One region of the Streptomyces sp. ID05-39B genome, then DNA from elsewhere that is predicted to be linked to it. Evidence: riboswitches for the same ligand, from Rfam matches in the RefSeq annotation. Region 1 holds a riboswitch; each other region holds the start of a gene.

Region 1 (9,755 bases):
CCGCGGCTCACAGCGGCCCGGCGGCCCGGTGTTCGGCGGTCCGGCTACGGCGTCCCCGAGCAGGGCGAGGAGCGCCGACGCCAGGGCAGCTCCTCGGGCGCGGCCTCGCCGCCGTCCCCCTGCAAGCCCTGCGCGACCTGCGTGAAGATCTGCTCCAGCTGCCCCACCTGCTCGGGCGTCAGCCGGTCGAACAGCAGAGTGCGTACGGTGTCCACATGACCGGGCGCCGCGTTCTCCAGGACCGCCATGCCCTCGTCCGTCAGGACCGTGACGCTCCCGCGCTTGTCCCACTCGCAGTCCTCGCGCCGCACCAGCCCGTCCTTCTCCAGCCGCGTCACCGCGTACGTCAGCCTGCTGCGGGTCATCTTCAGCCGCTCCGCCAGGTCGGTCATCCGCAGCCGCCGCTCCGGCGCCTCGGAGAGATTGGCGAGGATGGAGTAGTAGGCGTGAGGCATGCCGGCCTCCTGCTGGAGCTGCCGGTCGATCGCGTCCTCCAGGAGGAGGTATCCGGCGATGTACGCGCGCCAGGCGCGCTGCTCCTCGGGGGTGAGCCAGCGGGTCGTCATGCCTCCAGTGTAGGTTTGTTTCAAACTTGAACCAAGGGGAGACCCGCGCCGATGCCGTACCCGTACGTCCTGCTGTCCGCCGCCGTCTCCCTCGACGGCTACCTCGACGACACCGGCCCCGACCGGCTGCTGCTCTCCGGCCCGGCCGACTTCGACCGGGTCGACGAGGTGCGGGCCTCGGTCGACGCCATCCTGGTCGGGGCCGGCACGATCCGCGCCGACAACCCGCGCCTGCTGGTCAACTCGCCCGTCCGCCGTGCCGCCCGGGTGGCCGCCGGGAAGCCGGAGTACCCCCTCAAGGTGACGGTCAGTGGTACCGGAGAGCTGGACCCGGGGGCGCGGTTCTGGCACACCGGCGGCGACAAGGTGCTCTACACGACGGACGCCGGCGCGGACCGTGCCCGTGCCCTCGGTCTCGGCGGCGCGGCCGGCGTCGTCCCGCTGGGCCCGGGCCTCGACTGGCGCCGGCTCCTGGAACACCTCCACGACGTGCGGGGCGTACGGCGCCTCATGGTCGAGGGCGGCGGCACGGTCCACACCCAGCTCCTGAAGGCGGGTCTCGCCGACGAGCTCCAGCTCGTCATGGCCCCGCTGTTCGTGGGCGACCCGCAGGCGCCCCGGCTCTTCGGCCCCGGGGGCTACCAGGGTGGCCGCCTGCGCCTGACCGGGACCCGGCGCATCGAGGACGTGGTCCTCATGTCGTACGAGCCCACCGCACCCGGTACCGGTCCGCTCCCCGCCGCCGCCGACCGGCACTGGCTCGCCCTGGCCTGCGAGCTGGCCGCCGCCTGCCCGCCGTCGCGGACCGCGTTCAGCGTCGGCGCGGTCGTGGTGGCGGCCGACGGCACGGAGCTGGCGCGCGGCCACTCCCGCGAGGCCGGCGATCCCGTCGTCCACGCCGAGGAGGCGGCCCTCGCCAAGATCGGCCCCGCCGACCCCCGGCTGGCCGGCGCGACCGTCTACAGCAGCCTGGAACCCTGCGCCCGGCGCTCCTCCAGGCCCGCCCCGTGCGCCCGCCTCATCCTCGACGCGGGCGCGCGCCGGGTCGTGACCGCCTGGCGGGAGCCGGACACCTTCGTCACCGACGCCGACGGCAGTGGCCTGCTCGCCGCCGCGGGTGCGGACGTCGTCGTACTTCCGGAGTACGAGGCGCAGGCCAAGGCGCCGAACGGTCATCTGCTCTGACGGACCCCCTGCGCGGACCCCCGGGTCCGACCGTGGTTCTGAGCGTCCCCCGCATGGCGTAGACTGGTGTCACACCGACGCGGGGTGGAGCAGCTCGGTAGCTCGCTGGGCTCATAACCCAGAGGTCGCAGGTTCAAATCCTGTCCCCGCTACTCAAGGCCGAGGGCCGGAATCCTGATCATGGGATTCCGGCCCTCGGTGTGTTCGGGGTGGCGCTGATGTCACCTTCCGTGATCGCGTCGGAGCCCTCCGCATCACATCTGAGTCACCATCAAAAACCTTGTGACTGCTGAGGGGTGTCCGGCCGGTGGTCAACTCGCCCGTTTTTCACCGGTCGTGGGTCGAAAGTCCAGGCCAGAAATGTTGTTGATCAAGCGGAACGGCTTGGAATCCCGCCCCCGAGTCTATTAACGTTCGATAACGCAGCGCGGTCGTCCCAGCCGTCACAAGAGTCGGCTCCGTGCGCACGCGCCGAATCCCGCAAGGGAACCGGGGAACCACCAACTTGGGGTGAATCGCGCGGAAGCCGCCGTACAGTCACGGCCGGTATACGCGCGTAGGAGACCTTCCCGCTCCGAACCCGTCAGCTAACCCGGTAGGCGACGGAAGGAAAGGAGCACGCCCGCGTGGCGTCCAACCGGCCTGTCCCAGAAGCCCCCACCGTGCCCGCCCAGCAGACCTTCGGCTACGGCACGTACCGCACCGACGAGGGCCCCTGGGAGGAGTGGAACCCCACTGAGGATTCCATTCGCCCGGTGCGCGGCAAGCACCGCGTCGCCAAGCAGCGCGGCGGACTCGCCCGCAGCTCCACCGTTCTCGGCGTCGGTGTCATAGCCGCCGTCGGCGGCGCCGGCATGGCCAGCGCCAACACCGGCAAGGCGCCGGTCTCCATCTCCCTTCCGGACCTGCCCTCGGTGGGTTCCCTCATCTCGGACGACGACACCCCCGAGGAGACGGCGGCCCCCGCGCTCAGCACCTTCGGCGCCGAGACCGTCGCCGAGGAGAGTGCCGACAGCGGTGCCGACGCCGGCGAGGCGCTGCGCAGCCGGATCATTGCGCAGGTCGAGTCGCAGCAGACCCAGGTCGAGACCAAGGCCCAGGAAGCCGCCGAGGCCACCGCCGCCAAGGCCGCCGCCGACGCCGTCGCCAAGGCCGAGAAGGAGGCCGCGGCCAAGGCCGAGGCCGCCAAGAAGAAGGCCGCCGAGGAAGCCGCCAAGAAGGCGGAGGCCGAGCGCCTCGCCGCGCTGGCCAAGCAGTACACGCTGCCGACCTCCTCGTACACGATCACCTCGACCTTCGGTCAGGCCGGCCCCTACTGGTCCTCCGGGTACCACACGGGCCTCGACTTCGCCGCGCCCACCGGCACGCTGATCAAGGCCGTGCACAGCGGCACCATCACGGCCGCCGGGTATGACGGGTCGTACGGCTACAAGACCGTGCTCACCCTCGATGACGGCACCGAGATCTGGTACGCCCACCAGTCCTCGATCGGCGTCAGCATCGGCCAGAAGGTCGCCACCGGCGACGTCATCGGCCGCGTCGGCGCCACGGGCAACGTCACCGGGGCCCACCTCCACATGGAGGTCCACGCGGGCGGCAGCGGCTCCGGCATCGACCCGGCCGCCTGGCTGCGGGACAAGGGGCTCAACCCCTGACATTCCTCCCAGGGGAGCCCCGCCGGGTTCCCCTGAGGTCTTCCGGGAAGTGTCACGGGGGTCGGTGAGGTCTACGCCCGGATGTTTCCCGGATGTTCGTCAACCCTGGCCGCCGGTGCGCAACGCGCGCCGGCGGCCAGGGTGTTGTCATCACCCATGACCTCTCTGGGCAAGCCCGGCTCCTCCGGCCCCGAGGTCCTCCCGCTCGCCCCCGGCCGGCAACGTCTTCGGCTGGACCGCGGACGAGGCGGCCCCCTGCGCCGTCCTCGACGCCGCGGCGCGTCGCTCAGGGCTGGTGCGGCTGGGCGTACGGGGCCTGGGCGGACGGAGTCTGCGGGTACGGGGTCTGCGGGTACGGGGTCTGCGGGTACGGCGAGGAGTACGGGGTGTAGGCGGCCCGCGGCTGGGGTGAGGCGTACGCGGTGTGTCCGGGGTACCCGTAGTACCCGGGCTGCGGATGCGCCGCCCCGGGCGGATACCCGTACCCCCCGTGCATGCCGTAGACCCCGTACACCGGCAGCGGCGCGGGTGCGGCCAGCCGGGAGGCGTGCTCCAGCGCCGGCCGGGCCACCTCCCTGCGCCGCCACAACTCGTTCAGCAACTCCCGTTCCCGTACGACGAAGTCGGCGCCGCCCCGCCCCTGCCGCCCGCGGTGCCGCAGGAACGCGAGAGAGGTGGCGTAGGCCTCGTACTGGGCGACCGCCCGTGCCGCGGGCCTGCCCAGGTGCCGGCGGGCGTACTGCCGGGCCACCCTGCGTGCCCGCATCGAGCCGAGGGCGTACGGCTCGGCCGGGCCGATCCAGCCGGCGGCCGTGTACGCGGGCAACTCGTCGCGCACGGTGCCCAGCTCCCGCTGGCGCGTCCACACCACCAGCCAGGTCAGCACCCCGAACGCGGGCACCATGATGGCCCCGTACACGGCGAAGAAGCCCCATTCGCCGAAGGTCGCCGAGCCGTTCCACAGGGCGTGCATGAGCATCGCGAGGAACAGGCCGCACAGGGGGAGCACCACGCGCCGCACGCGCTGCCGCTCGCCGGACAGCGCGGCGATGCCGAAGCCGAGGCCGGTCAGGACCGTGAACAGGGGGTGCGCGAACGGCGACATGACGACGCGCACGAAGAACGTCGCGACGGTGACGGAGGCGATGCCGCCGTCCCCGGTGAGCTGGTCGGTGCCGAAGGCGTTGCCGAGGTAGAGGATGTTCTCGGTGAACGCGAAGCCGGTGGCGGTGATCCCGGCTATCACCACGCCGTCGACGATCCCGGTGAAGTCCCGCCTGCGGAACAGGAACACGAGGAGAACGGCCGCCGCCTTGGCGGACTCCTCGACGACGGGCGCGATGACCGTCGCGCCCAGGGTGTCGGCGTGGGCGGGGTCGGCCGTCGCCGTCGCTATCCAGCGGACCGCGAAGCTGTTCGCGACGATCGCTATCAGCGCCGCCGCACACGCGCCCCAGGCGAAGGTGAAGACCAGGTTCCGCCAGGGGCCGGGCTCCACCCGGTCGAGCCAGCGGAACGCGGCTATGAGCAGCGGCACGGGCAGCACCGCGAGGCCCAGCCCCACCAGGAACCCCTCCGTGCCCGTCTGCTCACGGACCAGGGCGAGGATCACCAGCCCCGACAGGGCGAGCAGCGTGATCAGCGCGCCGTAACGGACCCACTTGTGCTGCCACCAGTGCGCGTGCCGCAGCACACCGCCCTCGGCCGGGCCGCCGGGCTGCGGCGGATGCGGGGGAAGCGGTGGGAACGGGGAACTGGTGGCCACGACATCGACCCTAACGAGGGAGAGGACGGTGGTGGGGGGAATTCCGGCTGGTCAGTGGTCCGGGCGACCCTCGTGCTGTACGCGGCGGAAGAGCAGGTCGTTCACCACATGACCCTTGTCCAGCCCCTGTCCCTCGAAACGGGTGAGCGGCCGGAAGTCGGGGCGGGCCGAAAAGCCGCCGTCGGCCCGGGTGTTGGCGAAGGCCGGGTGCGCGGTGAGCACCTCGAGCATCTGCTGAGCGTACGGCTCCCAGTCGGTCGCGCAGTGCACGAGCGCGCCCGGTCTCAGCCGGGTCGCGGCAAGGTCGAGGAACTCCAGCTGGATGAGGCGCCGCTTGTGATGACGCTTCTTGGGCCAGGGGTCGGGGAAGTAGACGCGCAGCCCGTCGAGGGAGTCCGGGGGGAGCATCTCGCGGAGCAGGATGATCGCGTCGCCGTTGGCCACGCGGACGTTCCTCAGGCCGGTCCGGTTCGCCAGGTTGAGGAGATTGCCCTGGCCGGGTGTGTGGACGTCCACGGCGAGGATGTTCGTCTCCGGGTCGGCGGCGGCCATCTGGGCGGTCGCCTCGCCCATGCCGAAGCCGATCTCCAGGACGACCGGACGGTCGTTGCCGAAGAGGTCGGCGAGGTCGACTTCGTGGCCGTCGATGTCCAGGCCCCACTTCGCCCACAGCCGCTGGAGCGCGTCGGCCTGTCCCGCGGTCACCCGGCTGCGGCGCGGCTGGAAACTCCTGATCCGCCGCTCGAAATGCGACCCGGCGGGATCGGCCCTCGGACCGTCGGGGAAGCGCGGCTCCCCCTTGGCGCGGGTACGGCGGACGGACTCGCCGGAGTGGTGATCACCGGGGGCGGGCCTGGGAGGTTCTGGGGTACTCAGCGAATCAGACACAGTGCGGTCGATTTTACGGGCGCCGGCGGGGGTGGGCCGGGCCGGCCGGAGTGCGTACGGACGGGGCGTGATCACCGTGGGGCCGCCGCCCGCCTACACCGGTCCCTGTGTCCCCGGTCCCTGTGTCCCCGGGGACTCCGGTGCCCGCAGGGCCGCCAGTGCCCTGCGGGCCACCTCCCGGCCGATCGGCAGGGAGGCGGTCGCCGCGGGGGAGGGGGCGTTGAGCACGTGGATCGCGCGCGGGGACTGCCGTATGAGGAAGTCGTCCACCAGGGAGCCGTCCCGGCGGACGGCCTGGGCGCGGACGCCGGGGACCGCGCGGACCAGGTCCTGCGGCTCGACCGCCGGCAGCAGGCGGCGAACCTCCTCGACGAAGGCGCGCTTGGACAGCGACCGGTGCAGCTCCCCGACGCCATGGCGCCAGTGCCGGCGGGCCAGGCGCCAGGCGCCGGGCCAGGCCGCCGTGGCCGCGGCCTCCCGCGGACGGACGACCCCCCAGCCGTACCCCTCGCGGGCCAGGGCCGGGACCGCGTTGGGGCCCACGTGGACGCTGCCGTCCAGGCCGCGGGTGAGATGCACGCCGAGGAACGGGAAGGCCGGGTCGGGGACCGGGTAGACCAGGCCGCGCACCAGGCCCTGGCGGGCCAGCTCGTAGTACTCGCCGCGGAACGGGACGATGCGGACCTCTGGGTCGTCGCCGGTCAGGCGGGCGATCCCGTCGCAGTGCAGCCCCGCGCAGTTCACCAGGACGCGACCGCGGACGACGTCCCCGCGCGCGGTGAGCACCGCCACACCGAGGTCGGGGCGGCGGTCGATGCGGACGACCCGCGCGCCGTAGCGGATCTCCGCGCCGGAGGCCTCGCCGAGCTGCCGGGCGACCGCGGTGAAGTCGCAGGTGCCGGTCGTGCCGACGTGGATCGCCGCCAGGCCGGTGACCTCCGGCTCGTACTCCGCGATCTGGGCGGGGCCCAGCTCGCGGACCGCGATCCCGTTCTCCCGGCCGCGCTGGGCCAGGGCGTGCAGGCGCGGCAGTTCCGCGCGGTCCGTCGCGACGATCAGCTTGCCGGTCACGGCGTGCGGGATGCCGTACTCCGCGCAGAACTTGATCATCTCGGCGGAGCCCCGCACCGCGTAACGCGCCTTGAGCGAGCCGGGGCGGTAGTAGATCCCGCTGTGGATGACGCCGCTGTTGCGGCCGGTCTGGTGGCGGGCCGGGCCCGGTTCCTTCTCCAGGACGGTCACCCGGGTGCCCGGCGCGGCACGGCTGATCGCGTGCGCCGTCGACAGGCCGACGATCCCGCCTCCGATCACCAGCACGTCGCAGTCGTAGCCGATCGTCCGCACCTGCACCACCTCCCGGCTTCGATAGTGCACTGCGCCACTGACAATGCCTTCAAACCCGTGAGGCGCCACCGGCGCGGCCGGCTCAGGCCGGCGTCATCAACAGGGGCCGGGCCCGCTCACGCAGCTCGACCACCCGCGGCTCGTCGCCGTACGGCTCCAGGCGGTGCAGGAGGTCCTTGACGTACTCGGTGGTGCGGGCGGACGAGATCCGGCCGGCCACCTCCACCGCCCGCACGCCCTGCGCGCAGGCGGCGTCCAGATTGCCCGATTCCAGCTCGGCTACCGCCGACACGACGAGCCGCAGGCCGTGCGAGCGCACGAACTCCTCCGTCGGCTGCGACAGCGCCTGCTCCGTGAAGCGGCGCACCTGGCGTGGTGCCTTCAGGTCGCGGTAGCACTCGGCGGCGTCGGCGGCGAAACGGTCGTAGGAGTAGAAACCCAGCCAGGTCGGGTCGTGGTCGCCGTCGCGGGCCCGCTCCAGCCAGCTCTCGGCCGCCTTGAGGGCGGCGCCGGCGGCCTGCGCGTCACCGGCGCGCGCGTGGGCGCGTGCCTCGACGAGCCGGAAGAAACTCATCGTGCGGGCGGTGGCCAGGCCGCGGTTGCGCTCCAGGGCGGCCTGGGCGAGGTCGACGCCCTCGTCGCCGAAGCCGCGGTAGGTCGCCTGGAGGGACATGGAGGCCAGGACGTATCCCCCGAGGGGCACGTCGGCCGCCGCGCGCGCGAGGCGCAGCGCCTGGATGTAGTAGCGCTGGGCGGCCTCCTGCTGACCGGTGTCGAAGGCGATCCAGCCCGCGAGCCGGGTGAGTTCCGCCGAGGCGCCGAACAGGGCGCGGCCGACCTCGTCGGAGTACGCGCCGAGCAGCAGCGGAGCCGCCTCCACCCGCAGGCACTCCGGCACCATGGACGAACGCCAGTCGCCGCCGCCGTACTTGGAGTCCCAGCGCCTGGCGTCCTCGGCGGCCTCCCGCAGTTTCCGTACGTCACTGTGGCCGACTTTGAGCGGTGCGCCGGAGGCCTCGGCGGAGTTGACCTCGCGCGCCACCGAACTGTCGGCCGGGGTTATCAGCCACCGCGAGGCGGGCGTCGCGTACGCGCTCACCGCGAACGAACCCGCCAGCGACTGCCAGATGCCGCCCGAGCCCGCCCGGCGCCCCGCGAGGTCGAGCCGGTACAGCTCGGTCGCCGAGCGCACGGCCTGGCCGACGTCCCTGGGGAAGGCCAGGCCCACTTCGGGCGCGGGGTCCGCGTCCGCCAGTCCGATCTCGTGCAACGGCACGGGCCGGCCGAGCTTCTGGCCGATGGCGGCCGCGATCAGATGCGGCGCGGCGCCCTGCGGCACCATGCCCTTCGACACCCAGCGCGCCACCGACGTCTTGTCGTAGCGAAGCGTCAACCCGCGTTGTGCGCCAAGATCGTTGACGCGACGCGCGAGTCCCGCGTTGCTGATTCCCGCGAGGGCGAGAACGGCGCCGAGTTTTTCGTTCGGCCCGCGTTGCTCCCTGGACATTGCGCCACCCCTCGACACAGACGGCTGCCGCGCTGGCATAACCATGCGGCATTCGTAAAACCCAGCGTAGTTCGCCGCATCCCAAGCGTTAAGGGGCATTCTTCCGGTTGGCGGGATTGTGGTCCGTACGGAAGTACGGGTCCCCATACGCACGGTTGCGGCGTGCTCCCGACGTGTGGCCGTGCGCCCGTCCGTGCGCTCTACTCCGGCCACCTCGGGAGCGCTTCCATGGGTGGTGCGTGGGTCGGCCCGCTGTACTGGATCCAGTGGGCTGGGGGACACCGCCGCCACAATCCCCGCGGGCGGCGGAGCGGTCCGGGGGGCGTTCTCCGCCTCCCGGACCGACGCGCCGTGTCGAGGGCGCGAGCGTGACGGAGCGTGTGCGAACCTGTGTGAACGGCGTTTCGACACGCGGTATTTGGCTGAAAATCGACCCTGTGTTCCGTCGGCGAATACGCCTCCCACCATGGAAATCCAGGGCGCTTGGGGCGTTCTGGGGGAGCGTATCGGGGGCGCATTCGCGTCGCACGCGCGGGGGTACACGCGGTGATCGCCGCCCCACGCGCGGGAGTTCACCCAGTCCTCCTGGTCGGTGCGGGGGCGCTCGCACAGGCGCACTCGCCTGATCCTGCGCGGCGTCACCTCCCTCTGCGGCGCGTTCTTCGTGGCAGCATGTGAACCGTTCGGACGGTGCAGCTGTTGTCCACAGCCTGTGGAGGCGTCGATGCGGTGGTTGGTGGGATGGAGCAGCACCGCCGCGGCCACCGGCCCCGGTGGCCCCGGCACATCGGGAGCGGGGGCGTACGGCGGCCCCGGCACGTACGCCGCCGAGGACGGCGGCCGGA
Region 2 (9,755 bases), on a different contig from region 1:
GCCCACGAGCCGGGCCGCCTCACCACTGGTGAGCCCCGCGCGGGACCGCAGCGCCCGCAGTTCGGCGCCCAGCTTCCGGCGGCGCACCGCGGGACCGTGCTGCATGGGATCCTCCTTACTCCTTCAGGGCCCCCCATATACGCTCCGCCCTACCAGAGTTCACCGCATCGAGCGACAGATATATGCACATCTTGGTGGATCCTCACCCGTGACCGGTGCGGTGATGGCACTCTGGCGACGAAGCACCAGTCCGGGACCGTACTCGAACCATCCGCACCGTGTCGGACTCCGGTCCCGTGGGAAAGGGACGACGTCGCCATGGCAGACCACCTGGAAGCATCCGTCACTCTGCCGAGCGATCCCGCCTCGGTGTCCACGGCCCGCAACTACGTGCTCGACACCCTCGCGCAGTGGGGTCTTCCCGCCACCGCCGAGCTGGCCGACACCGTCCGGCTGATCGTCTCCGAACTCGCCACCAACGCCGTGCAGCACACCTTCGGGCAGTCACCCACCTTCACGGTGGACGTGGTCCTCGACCGTGACGAGCGGCTGCACATCGGAGTCACCGACAGTCATCCGCGCTTTCCCCAGCGACTGCCGGCCGCCGTCCAGCAGGACAACGGCCGAGGCATGGTGATCATCAGATGGCTGACCGCCGAGTGCGGCGGCAGGCTCCGGGTCCGCCCCACGCGCGAGGGCGGCAAGACCGTCTTCATCGAGCTGCCCTGGACGGTCCCCGCCGAGCAGACCGGTCCCGTCGGGCGTGTGGAACCGGTGCCGGCGGTGGGGCAGCAGGAGCCCTGACGGGCGCCAGGGGCCGCTGGCACCCGCAAAGCGGGCCCCAGGGGCCACGAGTGGATCCCGGGGCGGTGGAGGCGCGTCAGGACGCCGCCACCGCCCCGGGAGATCACTTGACCCGGCCGTACCAGACGCTCTTGGTCCAGATCTTCTGGAGCCGCACCACGTCCCCGGTCTTCGGTGAGTGCCAGATCTTGCCCTTACCGGCGTAGATCCCGACGTGGTAGACGTTCGACCCCGAGTGGAAGAACACCAGGTCCCCGGCCTTGCGGCTGCCGGCGGAGATGTGTCGCGTCTTGTTGTACTGCTGGGCGGCGGTGCGCGGCAGCTTCTTGCCCGCCTTCTTGAACGAGTACATGGTCAGCCCGGAGCAGTCGAACCTGTTCGGCCCGACGGCCCCGTACCGATACGGGGAGCCCTTCTTCGAAGCCGCGATCTGAAGTGCCTTCGTCGCCGGCGTGGCAGCCGCCGCATCGGAGGCGACACCCGGCACCACGATCGAGCCGCCCACGGCGGCGATGGCGAACGCCGAGGCCGTACCGGCCCGGGCCATGAGCGACGGGACACGATTGAGCGCAGTCATGCGCAACCCTTCGTCAGCCGCCTGTGAAGGATGACCTGTCGGATTCGGGCTGGCGAAGTTGCCCGGCCGCAGCTGCGGCTTCACCCCAAGGGCTGCTCGGCCCGGCGCCTCCCCTCGCGGGGACGTTCCGGTCCGGCGACCCGTCTTGCTCGGGTCCTCCACTCCTGCCGATGCACTTCTGTCGACTCGGGCATCCGGGCGGCGGCAGGACTCGGCGTCCGCCCGGACCGCCCCGCCGCTTGTGGCGGGGGCTTGTCGTCAGTCAGGGATCTTGGCTCACCGATGTCCGAAAATCCCAACGGAACCGGGGATTTGTGGGGTTACTCACCACTCACCCGTTCGGGTGGACACCCTGATGTTCGATCAGGTGTCAAGGTGCCATAGGGCCTCCGACCAGCGCGGGAACCCTGGATTCCGCCCACTTCCTCCCCGCTGCGCGCAACTTCTGGGCGTCGGAGAAGGCAATCACCTGTACTCCGAACAGGGGTACGCCATTTGGTCCGTTTGAGTCGTGGCCCGGACGTCACCCACACGGCGCCGGCCGCCCGGACCGGATGGCCCCGGGTCAACTGTCGGAGAGCGGCGGCATCGTGACGCGCGCCGTACGGCGCTCCCCGTCGAGCACGCGCAGCGCCCGCGCGAGCGTCGGCGCGTGCAGTTCGCTCTCGCCCCGCTGATGCATCAGCGTCAGCGCGTCCCGCAGCGCGGTCGCCCGGCTCACCAGCGCCTGGGCGGCCCGCAGCCCGCCGTAGGTGTCGCCGTGCCGGGCGGGGTTGATGCGGCCGACCAGGTCGACCACCTCCAGGTAACGGTCGATCAGCTCGGCCTCGGCGCGGGTCAGCGCCGCGGGGTGGCGTGCCTCAGCCGGCCAGTGCGGGCTTGCGCTCCGGAGTCGGTCCGTCCTCCTTGCGCCGCCGCTTGAGTGCGTCGCCCAGCCCGACCGCACCCAGGCCGAGTACGGCCCACCAGGTGAGGGTCAGGGCGGGGCCGGTCGCCGCCGCGCCGTCGAAGAACGCCACGGAGCGCAGCAGCGTGCTCCCCGCGCCCGGCGGCAGCCACTGGCCGATCGCCCCGACGGGCTCGGGCAGCATCTGCGGCGCCGAGGCCGCCCCGGAGAAGGGGTTGCCGAGGAACATCACCACAAACGCCATCGCCCCGATGCCCGGCGGGCCCAGGAGGGCCGCGCACCCGGCCACGGCCGCACCCACCGCCAGCATGGACAGGCCGAGCGTCGCCGCCTCCGCCCACCACGGGCCCGTGAGCACGCCGAGCCAGCTGTGTGCGAGCGCCGCGGCGACCACGCCCACCAGGGCCGCCGCCCCGACGAGCGCGAGCGCGGCGCGGACCCCGCGGAGCCCGAGCAGGGTCACCACCGCGCCCGCCGCGATACCGGCGATCGCCAGCGGCAGCACGCTCGCGTTGAGCGCCGCGCCGCGCGGATCCGAGGCCGGGGCGGCGACGACGTCCACCGTCGGCACCTCACCCCCTTCGGCGGCGGCCTGTCCGGTCACCGCCTGCTGCAGCAACTGGGCGACCACGGGGCTCGCGGCCGAGGCCGTGAGCAGCTCGGGGCCCTGGGCGGTCACGACCACGGCGCCGTATACGGTCCGGTCCTCGATGGCGGCGCGGGCGGCGGCCTCGTCGGCGTAGTGATGGATCTCGAAGGCGCCCTGCTGCCGAGTCAGCTTCTCCTCGATGCCCGCCGTGGCGGCGGGCGGTCCCGCCACGCCGAGCGGGAGGTCGCGGGGCGCGGTGCGCGCGGCGGGCCACGCGAAGGCCCACAGGGCGAGCGCGGAAAGGAGCGGGACGAGGAGGACGACCGCGATCGCTCGCAGGGCCGGGCCCCTCGCGGCGGGGGCGGAAGCGGTGGACATGGGGTTCCTCCAGGAGGGCGATCAAAAAGAAGGATCGTTCGTTTTAGGTGACCACCACCGTGCGCCGGATCGATGCGGCTTGTCAAGAAGGAATGTTCGTTTTAGTTTGGGCGTCATGGCACGTGTATCCCAGGCCCACCTAGACGCCCGCCGCCGGCAGATCCTCGACGCAGCCGCGCTCTGCTTCGCCCGCAACGGCTTCCACGCCACGTCCATGCAGGACGTGCTCAAGGAGGCCGACCTTTCGGCCGGAGCGGTCTACCGCTACTTCAGCGGCAAGGACGAACTGATCGCCGCGATCGTCTTCGAGGTGCTCGGCGGGGTCCGCGAGGCCTTCGAGGAGGCGGCCCGGCAGAGCCCGCCGCCACCCCTCGACCTCCTGGTGGCCTCGGTCCTCGGCCGCACCCTCGCCGCCCGCGAGTCCCTGATCGTCGACGGTGTGCCCGCCTTCCCACGCCTGGTCGTCCAGGCCTGGTCGGAGATCCCCCGCAACGCCGAACTGGCGGCAGTCCTGCGCGAGGGGTACGACTCGGTCCGCGCGGCCTGGGGCCGCATCGTCGAGGGCTACCAGAAGGCCGGCCGGATGCGCACGGACATCGCCCCGGACCACGTCGCCCGCACGATGATCGCCGCCGTGACGGGCTTCATCGCCCAGCAGGCCCTCTTCGGCCCGGCCCCCGTCGACGTCCTGCGCGACGGCCTGCGCGCCCTGATGAGCGTGCCGGCCGAACAGCCGCGCCCTTCGGGATCACCGCTCGGTTAACGTCGCCGAAATGCGGTCCAACTAGCCTGCCCCTCCACGCCACCAGGCACTTTGCCGAATGGCCGCGGCAACCGGGCCCCGCACGGTCCGGAGCGAGGATGTGAGGTGGGACGTGCAACTGACCCCGCACGAGCAGGAGAGGCTGCTGATCCATGTGGCGGCCGACGTCGCCGAGAAGCGCCGGGCCCGTGGGCTCAGGCTCAACCACCCCGAGGCCGTCGCGCTCATCACGGCACACATCCTGGAGGGCGCCCGGGACGGCCGTACCGTCGCCGAGCTGATGGCCTCCGGCCGCAAGCTGCTCACCCGCGACGACGTCATGGAGGGCATCCCCGAGATGATCCACGACGTCCAGGTCGAGGCGACCTTCCCGGACGGCACCAAGCTCGTCACCGTCCACGACCCGATCGTCTGAGAGGGGCCTCGATGATTCCCGGAGAGTTCCTGTTCGCCTCGGACCCGATCGTCTGCAACGCGGGCCGCGAGGTCACCCGGCTGACCGTCCTGAACGCCGCCGACCGGCCCGTGCAGGTCGGCTCCCACTACCACTTCGCCGAGGCCAACCCCGGCCTGGAGTTCGACCGCGCCGCCGCGCGCGGCAAGCGGCTGAACGTCGCCGCCGGCACCGCCGTGCGCTTCGAACCCGGGATCCCCGTCGACGTCGAACTCGTCCCGCTCGCCGGCGCCCGGATCGTGCCCGGACTGCGCGGGGAGACCGGAGGTGCCCTCGATGCCTGAGATCTCGCGCGCCGTGTACGCGGACCTGTTCGGCCCGACCACCGGGGACCGCATCCGGCTCGCCGACACCGATCTGATCGTCGAGATCGAGGAGGACCGCAGCGGCGGCCCCGGTCTCGCCGGGGACGAGGCCGTGTTCGGCGGCGGCAAGGTCATCCGCGAGTCGATGGGCCAGGCGCGTGCCACGCGCGCGGAGGGCACCCCGGACACCGTGATCACCGGTGCCGTCGTCATCGACCACTGGGGAATCGTCAAGGCCGACATCGGCATCCGCGACGGCCGTATCACCGGCATCGGTAAGGCCGGCAACCCGGACACCATGGACGGGGTGCACCCGGACCTGGTGATCGGGCCGGAGACCGAGGTCATCGCCGGCAACGGACGCATCCTCACGGCCGGCGCGGTCGACGCGCACGTCCACTTCATCTGCCCCCAGATCGCCGACGAGGCGCTGTCCTCGGGCGTGACCACCCTGGTCGGCGGCGGCACCGGACCGGCCGAGGGCTCGAAGGCGACGACCGTCACGCCCGGCCCCTGGCACCTGGCCCGCATGATGGAGGCGATGGAGCAGTACCCGCTCAACATCGGCTTCCTCGGCAAGGGCAACACCGTCTCCCACGAGGCGATGCTCTCCCAGATCCGGGGCGGCGCGCTGGGCCTGAAACTGCACGAGGACTGGGGCTCCACGCCTGCCGTCATCGACGCCTCCCTCACGGTCGCCGACCGCACCGGCATCCAGGTCGCCATCCACACGGACACGCTGAACGAGGCCGGATTCGTCGGCGACACCCTCGCGGCGATCGCCGGGCGCGGCATCCACGCGTACCACACCGAGGGCGCGGGCGGCGGGCACGCGCCGGACATCATGACGGTCGTCTCCCAGCCGCACGTGCTGCCGAGTTCGACGAACCCGACCCGGCCGTACACCGTCAACACCGCCGAGGAACACCTCGACATGCTGATGGTGTGCCACCACCTGAACCCGGCGGTGCCCGAGGACCTCGCCTTCGCCGAGTCCCGGATCCGGCCCTCCACGATCGGCGCGGAGGACATCCTCCACGACCTCGGCGCCATCTCGATCATCTCCTCCGACGCCCAGGCGATGGGCCGGGTCGGCGAGGTGATCCTGCGGACCTGGCAGACGGCACATGTGATGAAGCGACGCCGGGGCGCACTGCCGGGGGACGGCCACGCGGACAACCACCGCGTACGCCGTTACATCGCCAAGTACACGATCAACCCCGCGCTCGCGCAGGGCCTGGCGCGCGAGATCGGCTCCGTCGAGACCGGCAAGCTGGCCGACCTCGTCCTGTGGGAACCGGCGTTCTTCGGCGTCAAGCCGCACCTCGTCATCAAGGGCGGGCAGATCGCGTACGCGCAGATGGGCGATGCCAACGCGTCCATCCCCACCCCGCAGCCGATCCTGCCTCGCCCCATGTTCGGGGCCATCGGGCGGGCACCGGCCTCCAACTCGTTCAACTTCGTGGCCCCGCCGGCGATCGAGGACGGGCTCCCGGAACGGCTCCAGCTCGGCAAGAAGTTCCTCGTCATCGACTCCACACGCGGCGTGACCAAGGCCCACATGCGGGAGAACGACGCCCGCCCGCGGGTCGAGGTCGACCCCGACAGCTTCGCCGTACGCATCGACGGCGAACTGGTCGAGGCGACGCCGGCGGCCGAACTGCCCATGGCCCAGCGTTACTTCCTCTTCTGATGAGCCGGAAGACGGGTTGGCGATGAGCAGGGCCGCGCTTCTCGTCCTGGCCGACGGACGTTTCCCCGCCGGCGGGCACGCGCACTCCGGCGGGGCGGAGGAGGCCGTCAAGGCGGGGCGGATCACCGACGCGGCGAGCCTGGAGGACTTCTGCCGGGGCCGGCTGCACACGGCCGGACTCGTCGCGGCGGCCCTGGCCGCGGCCACGGCGGCCGGCGCCGACCCCGTCGAACTGGACGCCGCCGCCGACGCGCGGACGCCGTCGCCCGCGCTGCGAGTGGCCGCGCGCCGGCTCGGACGGCAGCTGATGCGGGCCGCGCGGGCCACCTGGCCCGACCCCGAACTGGACGCCCTCGCCCGGGGGTTCCCCAAGGGTGCGCATCAGCCGGTGGTACTCGGGCTGACGGCCCGTGCGGCCGGACTCGGGGCTCTCGACGCGGCGTACTGCGCGGCGTACGAGAGTGTGAGCGGGTCCGCTTCCGCGGTGGTGCGGCTGTTGAGTCTCGATCCGTTCGAGGCTACGGCCGTGCTGGCGCGGGTTGCTCCGCAGGTGGACCTGGTGGTCGATCGGGCGGTGTCGGCGGGGGAGGCTGTCCTTGCCGACGGGGTCGACGCGCTGCCTTCCGCGTCCGCGCCGTTGCTGGAGATCGGGGCGCAGGCGCATGCGGGGTGGGGTGTGCGGTTGTTCGCGTCCTGAGGGTTCCGCCCCCGCCGCCCCTTCCCTTCCCTTCCCGTCCCTGGGGGCTGCGCCCTCAGACCCCGCTTTCGGCCTGAACGGCCTCGTCCTCGATCGCCGGACGGGCTGGACGATCCCAGCCAGTCGAATAGGAGCCGTACATGCATCGTGACCATTCCTCCCACGGGCCCGCCGCCGTCAGTGCCGATGCCCGGCGGGGCGACGGAGGGCGCCGTGCCCTGCGGGTCGGGCTCGGGGGGCCCGTCGGGTCCGGGAAGACCGCCACTGTCGCCGCGCTCTGCCGGGCCCTGCGTGACGAGTTCTCGCTGGCTGTCGTCACCAATGACATCTACACCCGTGAGGACGCCGAGTTCCTGCTGCGGGAGGCCGTGCTGCCGCCCGAGCGGATCACCGCCGTCGAAACGGGGGCCTGCCCGCACACCGCCATCCGGGACGACATCTCGGCCAACCTGGAAGCCGTGGAGGACCTGGAGGACGAGGTCGGGCCGCTGGATCTCGTGCTCGTCGAGTCCGGTGGGGACAACCTGACCGCCACCTTCTCCAAAGGGCTGGTGGACGCGCAGATCTTCGTCATCGACGTGGCCGGCGGGGACGACATCCCCCGCAAGGGCGGGCCAGGCGTGACCACCGCAGACCTCCTCGTCGTCAACAAGACCGACCTCGCGCCGTACGTCGGCTCCGACCTCGCCCGGATGGCCGCCGACGCCAAGGCGCAGCGAGCCGAACTGCCCGTCGTGTTCCAGTCGTTGAGGAGCCAGGACGGGGTGCGGGAGGTCGCCGCGTGGGTGCGGGCGCAGCTCGCCGCGTGGACGGCGTGACATGAGCGGTGTGCACGCCACCGCGCGGATCATGGCGCGGGACGACGGCCGCGGCGGCACCGCCCTGCCCGTGCTGGAGAGCGACGGGCCGCTCGCGCTGCGGCGGACCCGCGGTGACGCCGGTGAGGCCCGTGTCCTGCTGGTCGGCGCGATGAGCGGGCCCCTCGGCGGTGACCGCTTCGCCGTCGAGGCGGACGTCGGCAGCGGTGCCCGGCTGCGCGTCGGCTCAGCCGCCGCCACCATCGCCCTGCCCGGCCAGGTCAAGGGCGAGGCCCATTACGCCGTCCGGCTCGACGTCGCCGAAGGCGGTGAACTGCGTTGGCTGCCCGAGCAGTTGATCTCGGCACGGGGCAGCGACCTGTACGTCACCACCCGCGCCGACCTCGCGCCCGGCGCCCGGCTCGTCCTGCGTGAGGAGCAGGTGCTCGGCCGGGCGGGTGAGGAACCCGGCCGCCTCACGAGCCGGCTCGTCGTCCGGGTGGGCGGACGCGCCGTCCTCGATCAGGAACTCTCCTGCGGGCCGGGTGCTCCCGGCGGCTGGGACGGGCCCGCCGTTCTCGCGGGACATCGAGCCGTCGGCCAGATCGTCGTCGTACGGCCGGAGTTGGCGGCGGAGCCCGTCACCGCCCGGATGCTCGGCGAGAGCGCCACGCTCGTACCGCTGGCCGGGCCGGCCGCCCTGGTCACCGCGGTCGCGCCGGACGGTCTGCGACTGCGACGCGTTCTGGACGAGGCCCTCAAGTCCTTGCCCTGAACCGCCGTTCATCCGGTGAGCGGGACGCGCTTCTCCGGTTATCGGATTGGCAAAGAAGGTCAACGACCTCTGTTCTCAGGGACCTCACAGCAGCAAGGATCCCCGTACTGACGTTCTGCAGCTGACCAACTGACGAACTGAGATACGGGGAGGGCCCACTTGAGGGACATACGACCGACCAGACGGACGGCGGCGCTCGGCTCGGCCGGCGCGCTCGTCGCCGCCACGCTGGTCGCCGGCGCCGTCATGGCACCGACCGCGAGCGCGACCGGCGACCGGTCGGGGCAGGACCGCGAGACGCGCGGCGCCGCGATCGCCGCCGAACGGGCCGCGAAGGCCGGCATCGACTGGCAGGACTGTCCGGCCGACTGGGGGCTGGAGAAGCCCATCCAGTGCGGCTATGTGACCGTGCCGCTCGACTACGCCAAGCCCCACGGCAAGCAGATCAAGATCGCCGTCGACCGCATCGGCAACACCGGGACGAAGGAGGAGCGCCAGGGCGCGCTCGTCTACAACCCGGGCGGCCCCGGCGGCTCCGGCCTGCGCTTCCCCCGCCGGGTCACCACCAAGGCCCCCGTCTGGGCCAACACCGCCAAGGCCTACGACTTCGTGGGCTTCGACCCGCGGGGCGTCGGCCACTCCGCGCCCATCTCCTGTGTCGACCCGCAGGAGTTCGTCAAGGCGCCCAAGGCCGATCCGGTCCCGGACACCGAGGCCGACAAGCTCGCCCAGATCAAGCTCGCCCGCGCGTACGCCGACGGCTGCTACGAGCGCAGCGGCGAGATGCTGCCGCACATGACCACGCCGAACACCGTGCGCGACCTGGACGTCATCCGCGCCGCCCTCGGTGAGAAGAAGCTCAACTACCTGGGCGTCTCCTACGGCACCTACATCGGCGCCGTCTACGGCACCATGTTCCCGGGCCACGTGCGCCGCATGATCGTCGACAGCGTGGTCAACCCCTCCCGCGAGAAGATCTGGTACGAGGCCAACCTCGACCAGGACATCGCCTTCGA
Region 3 (9,755 bases), on a different contig from region 1:
CGCTACGTACAGGATCCCGAGGAGCAGACCGGCGAAGAGGCCGTCGAGGGCATGGACGAGGCCGCCGACGCCGTCGAGAGGCCCTAGACCGGGCCGGCCACCACCGACACCGTCTTCCCCAGCGACATGCCCGAGCCGTCCCTGCGCGGGTCGATCTCCGGCAGGTCGACCGGGGTGCCGTTCTTCTGCGCGGCCCGCGCCGGGACGGGCCCCGCCCAGGCCAGTGACAGGCAGTCCTCGCCCTTCAGGAACCGCTGGCAGCGCACGCCGCCGGTGGCACGCCCCTTGCGTGGGTACTGGTCGAACGGGGTCAGCTTGGCGGTCGTCTGGACGGAGTCGTCCAGGGTGCCGCGCGAGCCCGCGACCGTGAACACCACTGCGTCCGCAGCCGGATCCACCGCGGTGAAGGAGATCACCTTCGCGCCGTCGGTGAGCTTGATGCCCGTCATACCGCCGGCAGGGCGGCCCTGCGGGCGGACGTGCGCCGCCTGGAAGCGCAGCAACTGGGCGTCGTCCGTGATGAAGACCAGGTCTTCGTCGCCCGTGCGCAGTTCGACCGCGCCGACGATCCGGTCGCCCTCCTTCAGGGTGATGACCTCCAGCTCGTCCTTGTTGGTCGGATAGTCGGGCACCACCCGCTTGACGACACCCTGTTCGGTGCCGAGCGCGATGCCCGGGGAGGACTCGTCGAGCGTGGTCAGGCAGACCACCGTCTCGTCGCCCTCCACGGGGACGAACTCCGTCAGCGGGGCGCCGCCCGAGAGGTTCGGTGCCGACGCCGTGTCCGGCAGCTGTGGCAGGTCGACGACGTTGATCCGCAGCAGCCGGCCCGTCGAGGTGACCGCGCCGATCTCCCCGCGCGCGGTGGCGGGCACCGCCGACACGATCACGTCGTGCTTGGTCCGCCGGGCGTCCGCGTCCTCCGCGAAGGGCTCGGCGTTCGCCGTACGGGCCACCAGCCCCGTGGAGGAGAGCAGCACCCGGCACGGGGCGTCGGCGACCTGGAGCGGCACGGTGGCGGCAGGCGTGCCCGCCGACTCCATCAGGACCGTACGACGCTCGGTGCCGAACTTCTTCGCGACCGCGGCCAGTTCCGCCGAGACCAGCTTGCGCAGCTCCGCGTCCGACTCCAGGATCCGGGTCAGCTCGGCGATCTCCTCGGTGAGCTTCTCCTGCTCCGCCTCCAGCTCGATGCGGTCGAACCTGGTCAGCCGGCGCAGCGGCGTGTCGAGGATGTACTGGGTCTGGATTTCCGACAGGGAGAAGCGCTCGATCAGGCGCTCCTTGGCCTGCGCGCTGTTGTCGCTGGAGCGGATCAGGCGGATGACCTCGTCGATGTCGACGAGCGCCGTGAGCAGGCCCTCCACCAGGTGCAGGCGGTCGAGGCGCTTGGTCCGGCGGAATTCGCTGCGCCGCCGGACGACCTCGAAGCGGTGGTCGAGGTAGACCTCGAGCAGCTCCTTGAGGCCCAGCGTGAGGGGCTGGCCGTCGACCAGCGCCACGTTGTTGATCCCGAAGGACTCCTCCATGGGTGTCAGCTTGTACAGCTGCTCCAGGACGGCCTCCGGCACGAAGCCGTTCTTGATCTCGATGACCAGGCGCAGTCCGTGCGCGCGGTCGGTGAGGTCCTTGACGTCGGCGATGCCCTGGATCCGCTTCGAGCCGACCAGATCCTTGATCTTGGCGATGACCTTCTCGGGGCCGACGGCGAAGGGCAGTTCGGTGACGACGAGGCCCTTGCGGCGGGCCGTCACGGTCTCCACCGACACCGTGGCGCGGATCTTGAAGGTGCCGCGGCCCGTCTCGTAGGCGTCCCTGATCCCGGAGAGACCGACGATCCGGCCGCCGGTGGGCAGATCGGGGCCGGGGACGTGCTTCATCAGCGTGTCCAGATCCGCGTTCGGAAAGCGGATCAGGTGGCGGGCGGCCGAGATGACCTCGCCCAGGTTGTGCGGCGGCATGTTCGTGGCCATGCCGACCGCGATGCCCGAGGATCCGTTGACCAGGAGGTTCGGGAAGGCGGCGGGCAGCGCCACCGGCTCCCGCTCCTGGCCGTCGTAGTTCGGGGTGAAGTCGACCGTGTCCTCGTCGATGGACTCGGTCATGAGGCTCGTCGCCGCGGTCTGACGGCACTCCGTGTACCGCATGGCGGCCGGCGGGTCGTCGTTGCCCAGCGAGCCGAAGTTGCCGTGGCCGTCGACCAGGGGCACCCGCATGGAGAACGGCTGGGCCATGCGGACCAGGGCGTCGTAGATCGACGCGTCGCCGTGCGGGTGCAGCTTGCCCATGACCTCGCCGACGACACGCGCGCACTTCACGTATGAGCGGTCGGGGCGCAGGCCCATCTCGTTCATCTGGTAGACGATGCGGCGGTGGACGGGCTTGAGGCCGTCGCGGGCGTCCGGCAGGGCGCGGGAGTAGATGACCGAGTACGCGTACTCGAGGAAGGAGCCCTGCATCTCGTCGACGACGTCGATGTCGAGGATCCGCTCCTCGTACGAGTCGTCGGGCGGCGGGGTCTTCGTGCTGCGGCGGGCCATCGCTGCCGGCTCCTCCTGTTTCCTGGTCGCTCGCCTGCGGGGCGCTCACGTCGGTGTCGACGCGCGCCCTTCGGCTCACTCTTGCTGAGGCGTGTGACGGGATCTACGCGGACCATTGTGGACCGTGGCACTGACAGCGCGTCCCATGGCCCGGGCGTCGGCGACCGGACCGGCCGGAGCGGCACCTCGTTCACGGCTGTCCGCAGGCTACGCGATCTCGCTCTCGGCGTACGCCGCCCGGGAACTTCACCGCGGCTCCGCACGCTTGCATACAGTGGCAGGACCGGCAGGAAAACCGCGGTTTCGACGACCGCGTCCGCGATCGGAAGGACGTACATGCCCATGGGTCACACGGCCACAGCCCAGGCAGGCTCCGGAGGCCTGACAGCGAGCGAGCACCGCCTGGCCAACGGCCTGCGCGTGGTGCTCTCCGAGGACCACCTGACCCCCGTCGCGGCGGTGTGTCTCTGGTACGACGTCGGCTCGCGCCACGAAGTCAAGGGCCGTACCGGCCTTGCTCACCTCTTCGAGCACCTGATGTTCCAGGGCTCCGCCCAGGTCAAGGGCAACGGCCACTTCGAGCTGGTCCAGGGCGCAGGAGGCTCGCTCAACGGCACGACGAGCTTCGAGCGCACCAACTACTTCGAGACCATGCCCACCCACCAGCTGGAGCTCGCCCTCTGGCTGGAGGCCGACCGTATGGGCTCCCTGCTCGCCGCACTGGACGACGAGTCGATGGAGAACCAGCGCGACGTCGTCAAGAACGAACGCCGCCAGCGCTACGACAACGTCCCCTACGGCACGGCGTTCGAGAAGCTGACCGCTCTCGCCTACCCGCAGGGCCACCCCTACCACCACACGCCGATCGGCTCGATGGCCGACCTGGACGCGGCGACCCTGGAAGACGCGCGCGCGTTCTTCCGCACGTACTACGCGCCCAACAACGCCGTCCTGTCGGTCGTCGGAGACATCGACCCGGAGCAGACGCTCGCCTGGATCGAGAAGTACTTCGGCTCCATCCCCACCCACGACGGCAAGCCCGAGCCCCGTGACGGCTCCCTGCCCGACGTCATGGGCGAGCAGCTGCGCGAGGTCGTCGAGGAGGAGGTCCCGGCCCGCGCGCTGATGGCCGCCTACCGGCTGCCGCAGGACGGCACACGCGCGTGCGACGCGGCCGACCTGGCGCTCACCGTGCTCGGCGGCGGCGAGTCCTCCCGCCTCTACAACCGCCTGGTCCGCCGCGACCGTACGGCTGTGGCGGCCGGCTTCGGCCTGCTGCGCCTGGCCGGCGCGCCCTCCCTGGGCTGGCTGGACGTCAAGACGTCCGGCGATGTCGAGGTGCCCGTCATCGAGACGGCCATCGACGAGGAGCTGGCCCGGTTCGCCGAGGAAGGCCCCACGGACGAGGAGATGGAGCGCGCTCAGGCCCAGTTGGAGCGCGAGTGGCTCGACCGCCTGGGTACGGTCGCCGGCCGCGCCGACGAACTGTGCCGGTACGCGGTGCTGTTCGGTGACCCGCAACTCGCCCTGACCGCCGTCCAGCGTGTGCTGGAGATCACGGCGGAGGAGGTCCGGGAGGCCGCCGAGGCCCGCCTGCGCCCCGACAACCGCGCCGTACTGGTCTACGAGCCCACCGAGCCCGCCGCGAACACCGCCGACGAGGACGAGAACGAGGAGGCGGCCCAGTGACCGAGCTCGCCGCGATGGACTTCCACCCCCAGCCCCGGGCGGGCGAGGCCAGGCCCTGGGCGTTCCCGGCCCCCGAGCGCGGGACGCTCGACAACGGCCTGACCGTCCTGCACTGCCACCGCCCCGGCCAGCAGGTCGTCGCCGTCGAGGTCATCCTCGACGCGCCCCTGGACGCCGAGCCGGCCGGCCTCGACGGCGTGGCCACGCTCATGGCGCGAGCCTTCTCCGAGGGCACCGACAAGCACTCCGCCGAGGACTTCGCCGCCGAGCTGGAGCGCTGCGGCGCCACCCTCGACGCGCACGCCGACCACCCCGGCGTCCGGCTCAGCCTGGAGGTTCCGGTCTCCCGCCTGGCCAAGGGCCTCGGTCTGGTCGCCGACGCCCTGCGGGCCCCCGCGTTCGCCGACAGCGAGATCGAGAGGCTCGTCCGCAACCGCCTGGACGAGATCCCGCACGAGCTGGCCAACCCGTCCCGGCGTGCCGCCAAGGAGCTCTCCAAGGAGCTGTTCCCGGCGACCGCGCGCATGTCGCGTCCGCGGCAGGGCACCGCGGACACCGTGGAGAAGATCGACTCCGCCGCCGTACGCGCCTTCTACGAGAGGCACGTCCGGCCCGCCACGGCCACCGCCGTGGTCGTCGGCGACCTCACAGGAGTCGACCTCGACGCGCTCCTCGGCGACACCCTGGGCGCCTGGACGGGCTCCGCGGGCCAGCCGCGTCCGGTACCGCCGGTGACCGCCGACGACACCGGACGGGTCGTCATCGTGGACCGCCCAGGCGCCGTCCAGACGCAGTTGCTGATCGGTCGCATCGGCGCCGACCGGCACGCACGCGTGTGGCCCGCGCAGGTCCTCGGCACCTACTGCCTCGGCGGCACGCTCACCTCCCGGCTGGACCGCGTCCTGCGCGAGGAGAAGGGCTACACCTACGGCGTGCGCGCCTTCGGGCAGGTCCTCAGGTCCGCGCCGGACGGCTCGGGCGCCGCGATGCTCGCCATCAGCGGTTCCATCGACACCCCGAACACCGGTCCCGCGCTGGAGGACCTGTGGAAGGTGCTGCGCACCCTCGCCGAGGGGGGCCTGACCGACGCCGAACGTGACGTCGCCGTGCAGAACCTCGTCGGGGTTGCGCCCCTGAAGTACGAGACGGCCGCCGCCGTGGCGGGCACCCTGGCCGACCAGGTGGAGCAGCACCTGCCCGACGACTACCAGGCGACGCTGTACCAGCAGCTCGCCGCGACCGGCACCGTGGAGGCCACGGCGGCGGTGGTGAACGCCTTCCCGGTGGATCGCCTGGTGACGGTCCTCGTCGGCGACGCAGCCGCGATCAAGGCGCCGGTCGAGGCCCTCGGTATCGGTGAGGTGAAGGTCGTCTCCGCGGAGTAGGGCGGCGGAACGGATCGCGAAGCGGTTCGCGCGTGGCAGCGCGGAGCGGAAGCTCCGAGCGGACGGAGCAGTGGGCACGCTGAACGGACCGCGGAGCAGGACCGCGGCGCCGCGCGTGTGAAGGGGCCCTGGTGGACGGATGTGTCACCAGGGCCCCTTGATGTCCGAATTGAGGGAAGGTTGCCTGTCTGCCCTGTGGCATGCGCTACAAAAGTCGCGTTCTGTTTGGGGATTGACGGCCGCCGCGTCTAGTTTCAACCGGGCTGTTCGTCAGGCAGTGCGCCGCAACCGCGGCACCGGACAGTCATCGCCGAGTCCCCGCATGGCGCGAGCCAGGGGAGCCGGGGACCCAACTAGGCAGTCCCTGGGGTGAATCGGACGCCCGCGCGTTTCGCGAGGGGGTCCGTAGGAGACCTTCCTGCTCCGAACCCGTCAGCTAACCCGGTAGGCGAGAGGGAAGGAAAGGACCGCTCAACTACATGGCGTCCACTTGCGCCACCGGGAAGCACCGTCGTCCCAGCCGGATGAAGCGTACGACCGCCCGCGCGGCGGGCATCGCGGCGCTCACCACCACCGGTGTCATCGGCACCGTCGCCTCCAGCCCCGCCCTCGCCGCGGAGAACCCCGTCGAGCAGACCGGCCTCATCCCGGTCGTCTCCATCGGCGACACGGTCGCCGAGCAGATCGACGACCAGGCCGACGCTCAGAAGCGGGCCGCCGAGCAGGAGGCCGAGCGCAAGAAGGCCGCCGCCCGGGCCGCGGCCAAGGCCGAGGCGGAGCGCGAGGCCAGGGTGCGCGCGGCGCGCGCGGCCGAGCGCGAGCGCCTCAACACCTTCGTGTCGCCGATCAGCGGCTCCTACGTCTCCACCGGCTACGGGTCCGGCGGCTCCCTGTGGTCCTCCGGCAGCCACACCGGCATCGACTTCCACGCCGCCAGCGGCACCCCCGTGCACGCGGTGGGCCTCGGCACCGTCGTCGAGGCAGGCTGGGGCGGCGCCTACGGCAACCAGGTCGTGATCCGGATGAACGACGGCACGTACACGCAGTACGGCCACCTGTCGTCCATCGCCGTCTCGGTGGGCCAGAAGGTCGCTCCGGGCCAGCAGATCGCCCTGTCCGGCGCCAGCGGCAACGTCACCGGCGCGCATCTGCACTTCGAGGCCCGCACCAGCGCGGAGTACGGCTCGGACATCGATCCGGCCGCCTACCTCCGCACGCACGGCGTGCACATCTGACGACGTACGGCGACAGATCGTACGGCCCCGGCCCTCTTGGCCGGGGCTTTCGTCGTTTCAGGGACCGTGCTGTCCAAAAAATATCCATGGATTTCGACCCGCCATCGGAAATCCCCGCTGATTGCAATAGAGTCACGGAACACACGTCAATCGTCGACGTTTCACGGGGATTAAGGCGGAGGTCGGTCATGCGTATTCCGGCGCACTCGGTGTGCACGGCCATCCGGGACGACATCGTCGCGGGTGTCTACGAGCGCGGCAGCCGCCTCACCGAGGAACTCCTCGCGCGCCGCTACGGCGTTTCGCGTGTCCCCGTCCGGGAGGCCCTGCGCACGCTGGAGGCCGAGGGCTTCGTCGTCACCCGGCGGCACGCGGGCGCGTGCGTGGCCGAACCGACCGAGCAGGAGGCCGCCGACCTGCTGGAGATGCGGATGCTGCTGGAGCCGCTCGGCGCCGCCCGAGCGGCCCAGCGCCGCACCGAGGCGCATCTCAAGGTGCTCCGCGGCCTCGTCAGGCTGGGCCAGGAGCGCGCCAGGCGGGGCAACAGCGAGGATCTGCGCTCCCTGGGGGGCTGGTTCCACGAGACCCTCGCCCAGGCCTCCGGCAGCCACGCCCTGACCTCGACGCTCACCCAGCTGCGCCACAAGATCTCCTGGATGTACGCGGTGGAGGCGCCCGCCAGTCCCGTGGAGTCCTGGGCGGAGCACGGCGCGATCGTGGATGCGGTGGCGCGCGGCGACGCGGAGCGCGCGCGGGCGGTCACGGCGCTGCACACCGAGCGCGCGACCTCCGCACACCGGCTGCGCTTTTCCGGCGGCGACCGCCAGGACCGTGTGAGGACTTCGCAACACGTCGTAAACATGTCCGGCCTCCGGCATTAACAAGAGGGCCGTATACAAAGAAGTGAATTCGGCGGAGAGGTATTTTCGCTGCTCTTTTTCCGGCGTGCCCCGTATTTCGGTGGCGCGCTCTTCCTGTGCCCGCGGACTATTTCCGGCACGCCCCCGGCAATTCCGTCCGGGTCGGAGAACAGCGGAGCCGCGCCACCCGGATCGGGTGACGCGGCTCTCGGCCGCTGAGTGCGGCAACCGGCTCAGACGGTCTCGGGGAGCTCCTCGAGACCCTCGGCGACCAGCTTGGCCAGCCGGTCGAGGGCGATGTCCGCACCCTCGGCCTCGGAGGTGAGGACGATCTCCTCGCCGCCCTGGGCGCCCAGGCCGAGGACGGCCAGCATGGAGGCCGCGTTGACGGGGTTGCCGCCCGCCTTGGCGATCGTCACCGGGACGCCTGCGGCCGTGGCGGCTCGGACGAAGATGGAAGCGGGGCGGGCGTGAAGGCCCTCGGCCCAGCCGACGTTGACGCGGCGCTCAGCCATGTGATGCTGCCCTTCAGTGTCTCAGGTTGTCTAGACCAGTGTTCCACACATCATGCGTGTGAGGACGGTCCGTGTGTCCCGTCCCGGTGCGGTCGTCGGATCGCGGCCTCGATCCGACCTCCGTCCCCCACAGACTGCCTCGCGCCGTAGTCATACGCGAGCCGTACTCTGGGGCCCATGCAGAGCGCGCCGGACCGCCACGAGTATCCCGCCCACTGGGAAGCCGACGTGGTGCTGCGCGACGGCGGCACCGCGCGCATCCGCCCCATCACCGTCGATGACGCCGAGCGCCTGGTCAGCTTCTACGAGCAGGTGTCGGACGAGTCGAAGTACTACCGCTTCTTCGCGCCCTATCCGCGACTGTCCGCGAAGGACGTCCACCGCTTCACGCACCACGACTTTGTGGACCGGGTGGGACTCGCGGCCACGGTCGGCGGCGAGTTCATCGCCACCGTACGCTACGACCGCATCGGGGCCGACGGGATGGCCGCCACCGCCCCCGCCGACGAGGCCGAGGTCGCCTTCCTCGTGCAGGACGCCCACCAGGGACGGGGCGTCGCCTCCGCCCTTCTCGAACACATCGCGGCCGTCGCGCGCGAGCGGGACATCCGACGGTTCGCCGCCGAGGTGCTCCCCGCGAACAACAAGATGATCAAGGTGTTCACCGACGCCGGCTACACCCAGAAGCGCAGCTTCGAGGACGGCGTCGTCCGCCTGGAGTTCGACCTCGAACCCACCGAACGCTCCCTGGCCGTGCAGCGCGCGCGCGAACAGCGAGCCGAGGCCCACTCCGTGCGGCGGTTGCTGGTGCCCGGCTCGATCGCCGTCATCGGCACCGGCCGCACCCCCGGCGGCGTCGGCCGCAGTGTCCTCGGCAACCTGCGGGAGGCCGGCTTCACCGGAGCCCTCTACGCGGTGAACAAGGCGTTCCCCGAGGACCTCAAGGAACTCGACGGCGTACCCGCCCACCGCTCGGTGCGCGACATCGACGGACACGTCGACCTCGCCGTCGTCGCCGTCCCGGCCGACCACGTGCCGCAAGTCGTCACCGAGTGCGGCGAGCACGGCGTGCAGGGACTCGTCGTCCTCGCCGCCGGATACGCCGAGAGCGGCCCCGACGGACGCGAGCGCCAGCGCGAACTCGTGCGGCACGCGCGCGCGTACGGGATGCGGATCATCGGCCCCAACGCCTTCGGGATCATCAACACCTCCCCACAGGTACGGCTGAACGCGTCGCTGGCCCCGCAGATGCCGCGGCCCGGCCGGATCGGCCTGTTCGCCCAGTCCGGTGCGATCGGCGTCGCCCTGCTGTCCCGGCTGCACCGGCGCGGCGGCGGCGTCACCGGCGTCACCGGCGTGTCGACGTTCGTCTCCTCCGGCAACCGAGCCGACGTGTCCGGCAACGACGTCCTGCAGTACTGGTACGACGACCCCGACACCGACGTCGCCCTGATGTACCTGGAGTCCATCGGCAACCCGCGCAAGTTCACCCGTCTCGCACGGCGCACGGCGGCGGCCAAGCCGCTGGTGG

The links. Region 1 has a riboswitch for cyclic di-AMP ahead of P1P75_RS32290 (M23 family metallopeptidase). Riboswitches for the same ligand answer to the same signal wherever they lie in the genome.
Positions count from the first base shown of each region.
Region 2: it holds a riboswitch for cyclic di-AMP, as region 1 does, so the genes downstream of both, P1P75_RS09175 (C40 family peptidase) here and P1P75_RS32290 (M23 family metallopeptidase) in region 1, are expected to answer to the same signal.
Region 3: it holds a riboswitch for cyclic di-AMP, as region 1 does, so the genes downstream of both, P1P75_RS03475 (M23 family metallopeptidase) here and P1P75_RS32290 (M23 family metallopeptidase) in region 1, are expected to answer to the same signal.

Region 1 is NZ_JARGEF010000215.1:2,419-12,173, reverse strand. It holds gene P1P75_RS32305 (MarR family transcriptional regulator) at 45-566, opposite strand; gene P1P75_RS32300 (dihydrofolate reductase family protein) at 618-1,751, shown strand; tRNA gene P1P75_RS32295 (tRNA-Met) at 1,830-1,903, shown strand; cyclic di-AMP (ydaO/yuaA leader) riboswitch at 2,211-2,370, shown strand; gene P1P75_RS32290 (M23 family metallopeptidase) at 2,378-3,406, shown strand; gene P1P75_RS32285 (PrsW family glutamic-type intramembrane protease) at 3,693-5,099, opposite strand; gene trmB (tRNA (guanosine(46)-N7)-methyltransferase TrmB) at 5,223-6,059, opposite strand; gene lhgO (L-2-hydroxyglutarate oxidase) at 6,153-7,412, opposite strand; gene P1P75_RS32270 (MFS transporter) at 7,486-8,910, opposite strand; gene P1P75_RS32265 (asparagine synthase-related protein) at 9,635-9,755, shown strand, end outside.
Region 2 is NZ_JARGEF010000026.1:36,995-46,749, forward strand. It holds gene P1P75_RS09165 (helix-turn-helix transcriptional regulator) at 1-105, opposite strand, end outside; gene P1P75_RS09170 (ATP-binding protein) at 319-804, shown strand; gene P1P75_RS09175 (C40 family peptidase) at 908-1,381, opposite strand; cyclic di-AMP (ydaO/yuaA leader) riboswitch at 1,385-1,529, opposite strand; gene P1P75_RS09180 (hypothetical protein) at 1,947-2,222, opposite strand; gene P1P75_RS09185 (ABC transporter permease) at 2,242-3,255, opposite strand; gene P1P75_RS09190 (TetR/AcrR family transcriptional regulator) at 3,371-4,018, shown strand; gene P1P75_RS09195 (urease subunit gamma) at 4,131-4,433, shown strand; gene P1P75_RS09200 (urease subunit beta) at 4,445-4,756, shown strand; gene P1P75_RS09205 (urease subunit alpha) at 4,749-6,470, shown strand; gene P1P75_RS09210 (urease accessory UreF family protein) at 6,493-7,167, shown strand; gene ureG (urease accessory protein UreG) at 7,308-7,985, shown strand; gene P1P75_RS09220 (urease accessory protein UreD) at 7,987-8,739, shown strand; gene P1P75_RS09225 (alpha/beta hydrolase) at 8,899-9,755, shown strand, end outside.
Region 3 is NZ_JARGEF010000007.1:34,114-43,868, forward strand. It holds gene P1P75_RS03455 (GTP-binding protein) at 1-87, shown strand, start outside; gene P1P75_RS03460 (DNA topoisomerase IV subunit A) at 84-2,540, opposite strand; gene P1P75_RS03465 (pitrilysin family protein) at 2,877-4,229, shown strand; gene P1P75_RS03470 (pitrilysin family protein) at 4,226-5,614, shown strand; cyclic di-AMP (ydaO/yuaA leader) riboswitch at 5,913-6,080, shown strand; gene P1P75_RS03475 (M23 family metallopeptidase) at 6,094-6,849, shown strand; gene P1P75_RS03480 (GntR family transcriptional regulator) at 7,038-7,730, shown strand; gene P1P75_RS03485 (HPr family phosphocarrier protein) at 7,943-8,224, opposite strand; gene P1P75_RS03490 (GNAT family N-acetyltransferase) at 8,402-9,755, shown strand, end outside.